DNA from 3 places in the Peribacillus sp. B2I2 genome. Region 2 is predicted to be linked to each of the others. Evidence: riboswitches for the same ligand, from Rfam matches in the RefSeq annotation. Region 2 holds a riboswitch; each other region holds the start of a gene.
What was found. Region 2 has a riboswitch for S-adenosylmethionine ahead of ABIE66_RS14395 (YezD family protein). Riboswitches for the same ligand answer to the same signal wherever they lie in the genome.
Positions count from the first base shown of each region.

Region 1 (3,283 bases), 2.4 Mb from region 2:
TTTAAGGGTTGGCAATAAGCTTAAATGGATGGTCGAAGGGCTTAAGGATACTAATAATTTCAATCTTCTTCTTGTGGGAAGTACAGGAAATGGCAAGACATCCTTCATTCAGTCAATTGTTGGCGAGAGCATTGCTGCCGAAGATCATTCATCCCTAGTCAGTGTCAAAGACGGGGATGATTTGGAAATCCTAGAGATTACAGATACAGATAGCAAAGTGGTCATGGAGCTGGCTGAATTGGATGAAACACGCCGTCAGCGAGGGACTATTGTCGATGTGACGATTATCAGTGACTACCTTAGAAATAATGGTCTGCGATTATTGGATACACCGGGGTTCAATGGGGAGAAAAGCGTGGAATCCGATTTCCAAGGCTATTTACATGGCAGTGATGGCCTGATGTTCGTTCTTGATGCCCGGGCGCCTTTCACCGGCAGTGAACGAGATCTATTATTGGAAATTCAAATGATGGCTCCGAAACTGCCTATCCATTTCTTATTGAATAAAATGGATACGATATATAGTGATCAAGTCGCAGTCCGGATGGAAGACGAAACATGGGATAAAGTGAATGCATATTTTCCGAATGCAAAAGTATTCGCTTTCTCCAAACTTTATGACAGCAAGCAGCAGTTGAAGGACCTTTCAGCATTCCTTCAATCGAATTATCAAGATGATAATTGGAAAGAAAGAAGATCTGAAAAAATCCTAGCGTTCATTCGTAAAACTTTATCTTATCTGTTAGAAAAACGGGCAGCCAATGAACGGAAATGCGAGCATTCCATCTCTTGGAATGAACAGATGGAGGTTAAACTGAATGGAGCGGTCAATCAACTGGCTGATTTGGAAAAAGAAAAAAGTGAAAATATCATAAGGTCTTATAGTTCGCTTAAGGATGAAGTGAAAAATCAGCTTTCTTCTAAAATTCCTGAATTGCTGAGGGATTGCTCTAAATCGTTAACGGAAAGCAGTGATTTCAGTCAGGTCCATGTACAGTTAAACCAGGAAATGAATGAGCGGATTCAAGCATTCATTTCTGACAAGATCATGCCTCAATATTACCGTTCTCTTCAAGATTGGATTGCCAGTTCCCAAATGGAGTTCTCACAAAGCCAGCAGTTTATGGATGAAATGAGTGCCGGGTTCAATGAATTATACAAAGAAGAACGGATCACGCTGGCAGGTGACTTTAGGGTATTGGATGACTGGCGCCGTGATGCCGACCGGATGACAAGCAGTATCCGCATCGAAAACGTTAATATCCTTTTGCGCAGAACTCCATCACAATTGCTGCTTAAAGGAGCAGGGAAGCTGTTTGGGGCGATACCGCAAAATAAAGCCAATATGTACAATCGTTATAAGAAATACCTGGAAAGTGAAGATTACCTAGATGTTGCCGAAATGATCACGGAACGTTTCCTTACCCAATTTGGATTGTTTGAAAAATCTTTGGATCGGGACATCTCACTTTTCTATCGCAGTTCCTTTGCGTTACTTCAAAAAACGATAGAGCAAACGCAGACAGAAATCAAAGACTACCAGGCTGCATTGGAGCATATGAAAGAAAATCCGGAAGTTTACCGTGACCCGATCACTTTGTTCGAAGTGAAATTACGTCAGTTGGAGAGACTTGAAAAAATCGAGAAAAAGCGTCTAGCCCAGCTGCAAAGAAAATGAAAAATAACGGGGAACATTTCAAATATTCGAAAAACTATTGACTTTACGACTATATCCCTATAAAGTGATAATTACGAAAAACGTAACACAATATATTCTCTTATCAAGAGTGGCGGAGGGACTGGCCCTAAGATGCCCAGCAACCGTTCCATTAGGAATTGGTGCTAAATCCTGCAAAACAGAAATGTTTTGACAGATAAGAGAGGGATAAGTCTGCAAAACAGCTGATTAAACCTCTCTATATTAATAGAGAGGTTTTTATTTTGGGACTTACACCAACTTAACTGATAAGACTAATAAGAAAATGTGGAGGGGAACAAGATGAGAAGGTCTATTAAAGGGATATTCATTTCAGCCATCGCTTCGGCTTTGCTTTTAACGGGTTGCTCTACAGGGCAGAGTTCCACAGAATCGAAGAAAGAAGAAAAAGTATCATTTGAAAATGTCCCGGAAATATTTGCTAATGGGGAAGGAGCCAAAATCAAAGTGATCCGTAAAATTGGCGGTGATGATCATACGGCCCAATACTTAGCAGGAGCGAAGGAAGAAGGAGAAGCACTGGGGTTTCAAGTGGATACATATACAGCCAATGGTGATACGGCTAAATTTCATGATGCGATCGCACAGGCTTTGCAGGAAGATTATGACGGCTATATCATCTCCCATGGTGATGATGCAGCAACAGTGAATGACGTTCAAAAGTTGGTTGATGCAGGCAAAAGCGTTGTTACATTCGATTCAATAAGCGATCTAACTAAAATAGAAGGCGTAACATTAACATCACAGGATGATGAAGCGTTGGCAACACTGGCTCTTGATAAACTGATAGAAGAAAAGAAAGGTGAAGCGGCAATTGCGTATCTTTGGGTGGATGGTTTCCCTCCAATGGTGAGAAGAAATGCTGTTTATCAGGAGAAATTAAAAGAAAACCCTGGAATTAAAGAAGTCGAAAGATTCGGAGTGGCGTCTGCAGATACTTCGGTTCAAACACAAAATGCTGTAGCCGCAATGCTGAATAAATATCCTAAAGGTAAATTGGATGCAATTTTCGCAACATGGGATGCCTTCGCTATCGGTGCCGCCCGGGCAATTAAAGAAGCGGGACGCGATGAAGTGAAGATATACGGAATAGATGTGTCGAATGCAGACCTTCAGGAAATTAAATCAGCTGGAAGCTCATGGTCCTACACGGCAGCAGTCGATCCCAAGTTGATCGGTGCAGTGAATATGAGGATATTGGCGAAAAAATTAGCGGGCGAAGAAACGCCGCAAACCTATGACTTAGAGGCTTCACTTATTTCACAAAAGGAAATCCAAGCTTCAAAAGAAGCGGTAAATATGGCAAATCTGTCTGGTATTGTCGAAGGATGGGGTGTATCAGCGGAATTTGAAGAAGATTGGATGAAAGTTTTGAAAGATCATTATAAAAAGTAAAAGGGGACACTCTCTTTCCAGTGAAGGGAGTGTCTGTTCAATAAGGGGGAATGGACATGGGCACGCAACTAGAAATGAAGAAAATCTCGATTGAATTTCCGGGGGTGAAGGCGCTTAGTGAAGTTGATTTTTCTGTACAATCAGGGAAAGCCCACGCATTGGTCGGTGCTA
Region 1 is NZ_JBGCCB010000001.1:484,577-487,859, forward strand. It holds gene ABIE66_RS02415 (GTPase domain-containing protein) at 1-1,678, shown strand, start outside; SAM riboswitch class I at 1,776-1,881, shown strand; gene ABIE66_RS02420 (sugar ABC transporter substrate-binding protein) at 2,000-3,112, shown strand; gene ABIE66_RS02425 (sugar ABC transporter ATP-binding protein) at 3,169-3,283, shown strand, end outside.
Region 1: linked by a shared signal. The riboswitch ahead of ABIE66_RS02420 (sugar ABC transporter substrate-binding protein) and the one ahead of ABIE66_RS14395 (YezD family protein) in region 2 are both predicted to bind S-adenosylmethionine.

Region 2 (3,283 bases):
TAAGAGCATTGCACAACTTTTGGTATATGGTATTCATGGAAAACAAAATCATACATAATGAAACGGTCATATTAAAAGGCTTGTGCATCAAGCCGCAAATATGACCGTGTTTTTTTGAATGGTAAGCAATCATTACTTGTGAAATTAATAAACCGGAGTGTAAGATTTGACTTATATTTTTCAGACTATTACGATAAATGCATGCTGCAACAAATTCATTACGAGGATTTTTATTCTAAAAACCATGTAATATGGGAGGGGATTAATATGAGCGATATCGTAATTTTATCAGGTAGTCCAGCGATTCCATCAAGAACGGACATTTCACTAAAACATATTCAATCATTAGTCGAAAACCAAGGATTTACCACAGCTTATTACTCAATTACGGATTTCTCAGCAGATGATTTATTCCAAGGGAAATATAATAGCGAAGATATCTTAAAGCTTTCGGAGAAAATACAAGCAGCCAGAGGAATCATCATTGGTTCACCGGTATATAAGGCTTCTTATACAGGGGTATTAAAAGCCTTGATTGATTTGCTGCCAGAAGGAGCTTTTAAGGGGAAGCCAGTGCTGCCCATTATGATTGGCGGAAGTAACAGGCATTTATTGGCGATTGATTATGCGCTTAAACCATTAATTTCAATATTAAAAGGCGAGCCGTTGCAGGGCATATATTTTGTGGATAAGGAAATAGATAAACAGAATTCAGAAAACCCGATCAATGACTTGAATTTAGTTGATCGCGTCCAGAGTCAGGTTCAAGAATTTATAGAAGCGATTCAGTTAAGAAATTAATAAGTAATCGACTTCAACAAAAGGAATGGAATTCAAGTAATTACTTTTTCAATGAATGACAGGCATCAATAATAGCTTAATAATGAAAATAGACTCATTTTTTTGGAGACTTTATCTAAAAAGACGAGTCTATTTTCATATTTAAATGAACATAAAATCATGAATGGAATAGTGTGTATAAAAATAACAGTTCCTCCATAATATTAAACCAAGTTATTTTATAAGAAAACTCCATTGACAAGGATTAAATATATGTTAATATTTAAAATAATAAAACTTATCCAGAGCGACGGAGGGAATTGGCCCTTTGAAGTCCAGCAACCTGCATGATGGATGCAAGGTGCTACCTCCAACAAAATGTTGATCATTTTGGAAGATAAGGTAAAGAATATTTACCTTGAAATCTTTCCATCATGGAAAGATTTTTATTTTTCGGAAAATTCTTTGGGAAACCATAACAATTTAAGGTTGTTTGGAATTATATAAATTTAATAAATTCATTTAATCAGCGGTGAAATAATATATTCGCGGATTTTCTTAAAGGAGGAACAGGTTTGGATAAAGAGAATCAGCTTGAAGAAATATTTGAACGACTTCAAGAAATGCTTAATTCAATGAAGTATGGATCGATTACACTTATTGTCCAAGATGGTAAAATCATTCAAATGGAAAGAAATGAAAAGCTAAGAATTAAATAAGGTATCTGCTGACTAGAAAAACTAGAGGCGGGTTTAACTGATATAAAGAGAGTATTGGTTAGATTCGTCTCTTTTTCCTAGGGTCATTTAAACTGGGGAAGATTATAACGGGCATTGATCAAAAGTAACTCTAACCAGCGACATACAGCAAGTTCTTAGAGGGGGCTACAAAGTTGGCTGCATTAATAAACTATGAAAATTTCAACACCGGGGATTTACCTGTATTTCCTGAAGATAGTGAGACAAAAGGTGCTTTGGAAGTACTGCAATGGGCGAATGACCATTATGGAAACAAACTGATATATGCGTGTAGTTTCGGTATAGAAGGCATCGTGCTTACGGATTTATTGGCGAAGGTCAATCCCTCGGCAAAAATAGTTTTCCTTGATACAGATGTTCATTTTGAGGAAACTTACCAATTGATCGATCAAGTGAAAAAGCGATATCCAAATCTTTCAATCGAAATGAAGAAACCAGCATTGACGCTTGAAGAACAGGCGGCGGAACATGGGGATGAATTATGGCTTAGCGATTCCAATAAGTGCTGTAACATCCGTAAAATCACTCCACTTACAGATGTGCTTTCAACGGCAACAGCCTGGCTTTCGGGACTACGGAGGGAGCAATCTGAAACAAGGGCTCTGACAGAGTATATCAATAAGGATAATAAGTTCAAGTCAGTAAAAATATGTCCACTCATACATTGGACATGGAAAGATGTTTGGCGTTATGCCCACAAAAATGGACTTCCATATAATATCTTACATGATAATGGATATCCAAGCATTGGTTGTAAAACATGTACGGCACCTGCCTTCAATGCAGATGATTTACGCTCAGGCCGTTGGCAAGGAGCCCAAAAAACGGAATGCGGATTGCATTTATCTTAAATAAATAGAAATTATAGGCTTAAATCAATAGAAACCATAGGGGGAAATTAGCATGACAATCAGTTTACCGCACGGAGGAACACTAATCGATCTTTGGGAACCAAAATATGATTTTAGTAAAATAACAAAGTCAATTGAAATTGACGAAATAGCTTTAAGTGATCTTGAATTGATAGGCACTGGTGCCTACAGCCCGATCAAAGGTTTCTTTACTAAAAGTGACTATGAGACAGTTGTCAAGGATATGAGACTTAGCAGCGGCCATGTATGGAGCATCCCGATTACGCTGCCTTTGAACGTTGAAGTTGCAGAAACTCTTACTATAGGTGAAGAGGTAAAGCTGACTCATGAAGGTGAAACATACGGAGTTCTCTCCGTTTCCGATATTTTCACTCCCGATAAACAATTGGAAGCGACATTAGTATATCAAACGGATGATGTGAAGCATCCTGGTGTGAAAAATTTATATAACCGCGGGGATGTATATGTCGGCGGAGAAATAAAGTTAGTCAAGAGAATAGAGCGTCCGCTATTTCAAGCAAATTATCTGGACCCAGTTGAGACAAGGAAAGCTTTTGCTGAAAAAGGCTGGGAAACGGTTGTCGGATTCCAAACGAGGAACCCTGTTCACCGTGCACATGAATATATTCAAAAGACAGCATTGGAGATTGTCGACGGCTTATTTTTAAATCCTCTTGTAGGTGCCACTAAATCCGATGACATTCCGGCAGATGTCCGAATGGAAAGCTATAAAGTGTTGCTTGAAAAATATTATCCCAAGGATCGCGTCTCACTTGCAGTTTTCCCTGCTGCCATGCGTTATGCAGGACCAAGAGAAGCGATTTTCCATGCGATGGTCCGTAAAAATTACGGTTGCACCCATTTTATCGTCGG
Region 2 is NZ_JBGCCB010000001.1:2,914,284-2,917,566, reverse strand. It holds gene ABIE66_RS14405 (TetR/AcrR family transcriptional regulator) at 1-58, shown strand, start outside; gene ssuE (NADPH-dependent FMN reductase) at 268-801, shown strand; SAM riboswitch class I at 1,076-1,184, shown strand; gene ABIE66_RS14395 (YezD family protein) at 1,356-1,499, shown strand; gene ABIE66_RS14390 (phosphoadenylyl-sulfate reductase) at 1,685-2,389, shown strand; gene sat (sulfate adenylyltransferase) at 2,442-3,283, shown strand, end outside.

Region 3 (3,283 bases), 2.1 Mb from region 2:
TGTTAATATGTATGAATAAAAAAATAAACATATCGTGAAATGTCGAATTGTTAAAAGGAAAATAAAACCTAACCCACTAAGGCAGGGATCAGGTTCATTTTCATACTTCTTCTTTCAAGAAATCAGTAATTTTTGAGATTGCATCTTCATCTCGTTTGTAATACGTAAACTTTCCTATCCGCTCCGTCTTGATCAATCCTGCTCTAAGAAGCATCGAGAGGTATTGAGAGGCCGTGGATTGGGTCATGTTTAATTTTTCTGTAATCTGACTTACACAAACGCCGGTTTCCTTCATATCTATTCCCTCATGAGGGGTGAAGTGGAGTTCAGGCGCCTTGAGCCATTTTAAGATTTGCAACCTGGATTCATTGGATAATGCTTTAAATATCTCGATTGTTTTCATACATTTCATTATATCGAGAATTATCGATATGTCAAATGATTAATAAAAAAATCATTCCCATACTTCTTTTGCTACATCAACGACGAACTTCAACTTTTCCCACTGCTGTTCTTCCGTTAGCCTGTTGCCGTGATGGGTGGAAGCGAAGCCGCATTGCGGGCTTAAGCATAATTGTTCGAAAGGAACGAAGCGCGAGGCTTCTTTAATACGTGCCTTAACAGCTTCCTTGTCTTCGATTTTTCCATTTTTTGAAGTGACGACCCCTAGAACGACACGCGCCCCGCCATTTGGAATGTATTCCAATGGTTCGAAATCCCCTGAGCGATCATCGTCATATTCCAAGAAGAATCCATCCACTTTTTCTTTTGCCAATAATGTTGGGGCAATACGGGCATAGCTTCCTTCAAATGCCCATGTCGACTGGTAGTTTCCACGACAAAGGTGGGTGGTGACTACCAGGTCTTCTGGTTTGCCTTCCAATGCGCCATTAATTACACGCAGTGCTAAATCAATTAATTGTTCCCTCGTATATTTTCCCTCTTTGAACTGGAAATCCGGAGCTGAAAGCCTGGCAATATATACATCATCCAATTGAAGATAACGCACTCCTGCATCATAAAAAGCTTTCAAAGCATGCTGATACGCTTTGACGATATCATTTGCATAGTCTTCGATATCAGGGTAGACGTCTTCACTTTGAACACCTACAGCAAATAATTGATTGGGACTGGGAATGGTTTGTTTGGCAACGGCACGTCCGTCCACAATTTTGTTCAATTCAATAAAATCACGAATGAAGGGATGTTCAGGATTGAATGAAACCTTTCCGGTATTGCGAACGTTATATCTCTCTGTTTCCACACCATCGAAAGTGAGTCCTTTTTCAGTAACATATCCCTCGATTCCATTTAAATGTTCAAGGAAGTCAAAGTGCCACCATGTCCGTCTGAATTCACCATCCGTCACAGCCTCTAATCCAACTTCAATCTGTTTATCGACAATCCGATTGATTTCTTCGGTTTCAACTTCACGAAGTCGTTCCGCTGAAATTGTACCATCCTTAAATTGCTTTCTGGCAATATGTAAACGTTCCGGTCTTAATAAACTCCCGACGTGGTCCGCCCTAAAAGGCGCTTTCGTTAATGTGATTGACATGTTGCATTCCTTCTTTCCTTTTATAAAATAAAAAACCTCTTCTTAAAAATAAGAAGAGGTGTTGGCAGCATAGCTATTTACTCTTCTTATCTTCAAGTTTTTACACTTCTGGAATTAGCACAGTACATGATTAGTCTGTTGCTGAGGCATCAAAGGGCCAGTCCCTCCACCTCTCTGGATAAGAGTTGTCTATTAAATTAATTATGACTATACAGGTAGTTTTTACAAAGGTCAAGGGTTGAAGGTGGAAGATTTAGAATATATCGATTATTAACTCGGGAAATGTTAACTGCATCCGTGAACCCGGCATATGTTATAACCGACGTTCCTTATGAACTGTGATATTGAAAGTTGGAGGGGAATACCAGGATGAATGCATTCGATCCATCCAATATATTTGGAAATGGCATACCGATAACGGTAACTGCAGCTATGATAGAGAGAATCATAAAGATGAAATCATCTGATCAGGATATTAAAGTCGAGATTACGCCAAAGCATATAGTGCTTTCCGGAACGACGGAAGTGAAAAAAATGATGTTTAAGAAAAACGTAGCTTTCAGGATTACATTAAAACCGGTTCACGTGGAAAAAAGAACGATCTCATTAGAATTAGTGGAAATGGAACCGATTGACAGGAGTTTCATCAACCAAAGGATATTTAACAGACCACCATTTTTTGAATTTGAAAATAGAATGATCAAAATGAATGTTGATGCTTGGAACATCGTTAGAAAAATCCCGGTCGGCACAATTAAATCATTTGAACTTGTCGATGGTGCATTGAAAATGAAACTTTCTTTATGATGGATCGTTTTTAGCCGCAATATATAAAGGGGATGACAGGTATGTTAGTGTAAGGATGGATAGGGTGGCGATTCATTAAAATGTGTTTGAAAAACCAAGCTCTTTAAAATATACTGAATTACTAAAAGTTTTAGTTTTTCCAGAGATAAGGGGGAAAATAATGAACCAGAAGATTTTGCCTGCTTCGGCAAGCATGAAGGATTTCGAAAGATTCTTAGAAAGTTCCTATGAAATAGGCGTGTTTCTTGATTTGCATATATCACAATTGAAAAATGTAAGTATGATGGCAAAGCAGCATAATAAGAAAATGATTTATCATGTCGATTTGATCCATGGCATAAGAAGTGATGAATATGCGACAGAATTCATTTGTCAGGAGTATAATCCATATGGGTTGATTTCGACTAAATCAAACGTTATTTTGAAAGCGAAGCAAAAGGGGGTCATTGCCATCCAGCGAATCTTTTTAATAGATTCGCATGCGCTGGAGAAAAGTTATAAGCTGGTGCAGAAAACCAAGCCGGATTATATCGAAGTTTTACCGGGCGCTATGCCGTGGATGATAAAAGAAGTGAAGGAACGACTACAAACACCCATTTTTGCAGGCGGTCTCATACGTACTTCTGATGAAGTCCTGAACGCCCTTGATGCTGGAGCGTCGGCAATCACCACTTCCAAAACTGAATTATGGGATATCGTCTAATAGGGTAGAACGAGGAATTTGAAAAAAAATACAGAAAAATAGATTAATTTTTCACAAAATAATTGACAGCGTTTTCACAACCTAGTATATTTTACATTACAAGTTAATATATGTGACGGAGACTAGGAGATTCACAACAGATCTATTCATAATTTTTTTATGAGGATAGTTCTGCTGTGAATCTCCTTTTATTTGTTTGCAAGGTTTTTAAATTA
Region 3 is NZ_JBGCCB010000001.1:4,993,123-4,996,405, reverse strand. It holds gene ABIE66_RS24905 (ArsR/SmtB family transcription factor) at 101-403, opposite strand; gene ABIE66_RS24900 (5-methyltetrahydropteroyltriglutamate--homocysteine S-methyltransferase) at 455-1,558, opposite strand; SAM riboswitch class I at 1,642-1,743, opposite strand; gene ABIE66_RS24895 (hypothetical protein) at 1,928-2,365, shown strand; gene ABIE66_RS24890 (glycerol-3-phosphate responsive antiterminator) at 2,526-3,068, shown strand.
Region 3: linked by a shared signal. The riboswitch ahead of ABIE66_RS24900 (5-methyltetrahydropteroyltriglutamate--homocysteine S-methyltransferase) and the one ahead of ABIE66_RS14395 (YezD family protein) in region 2 are both predicted to bind S-adenosylmethionine.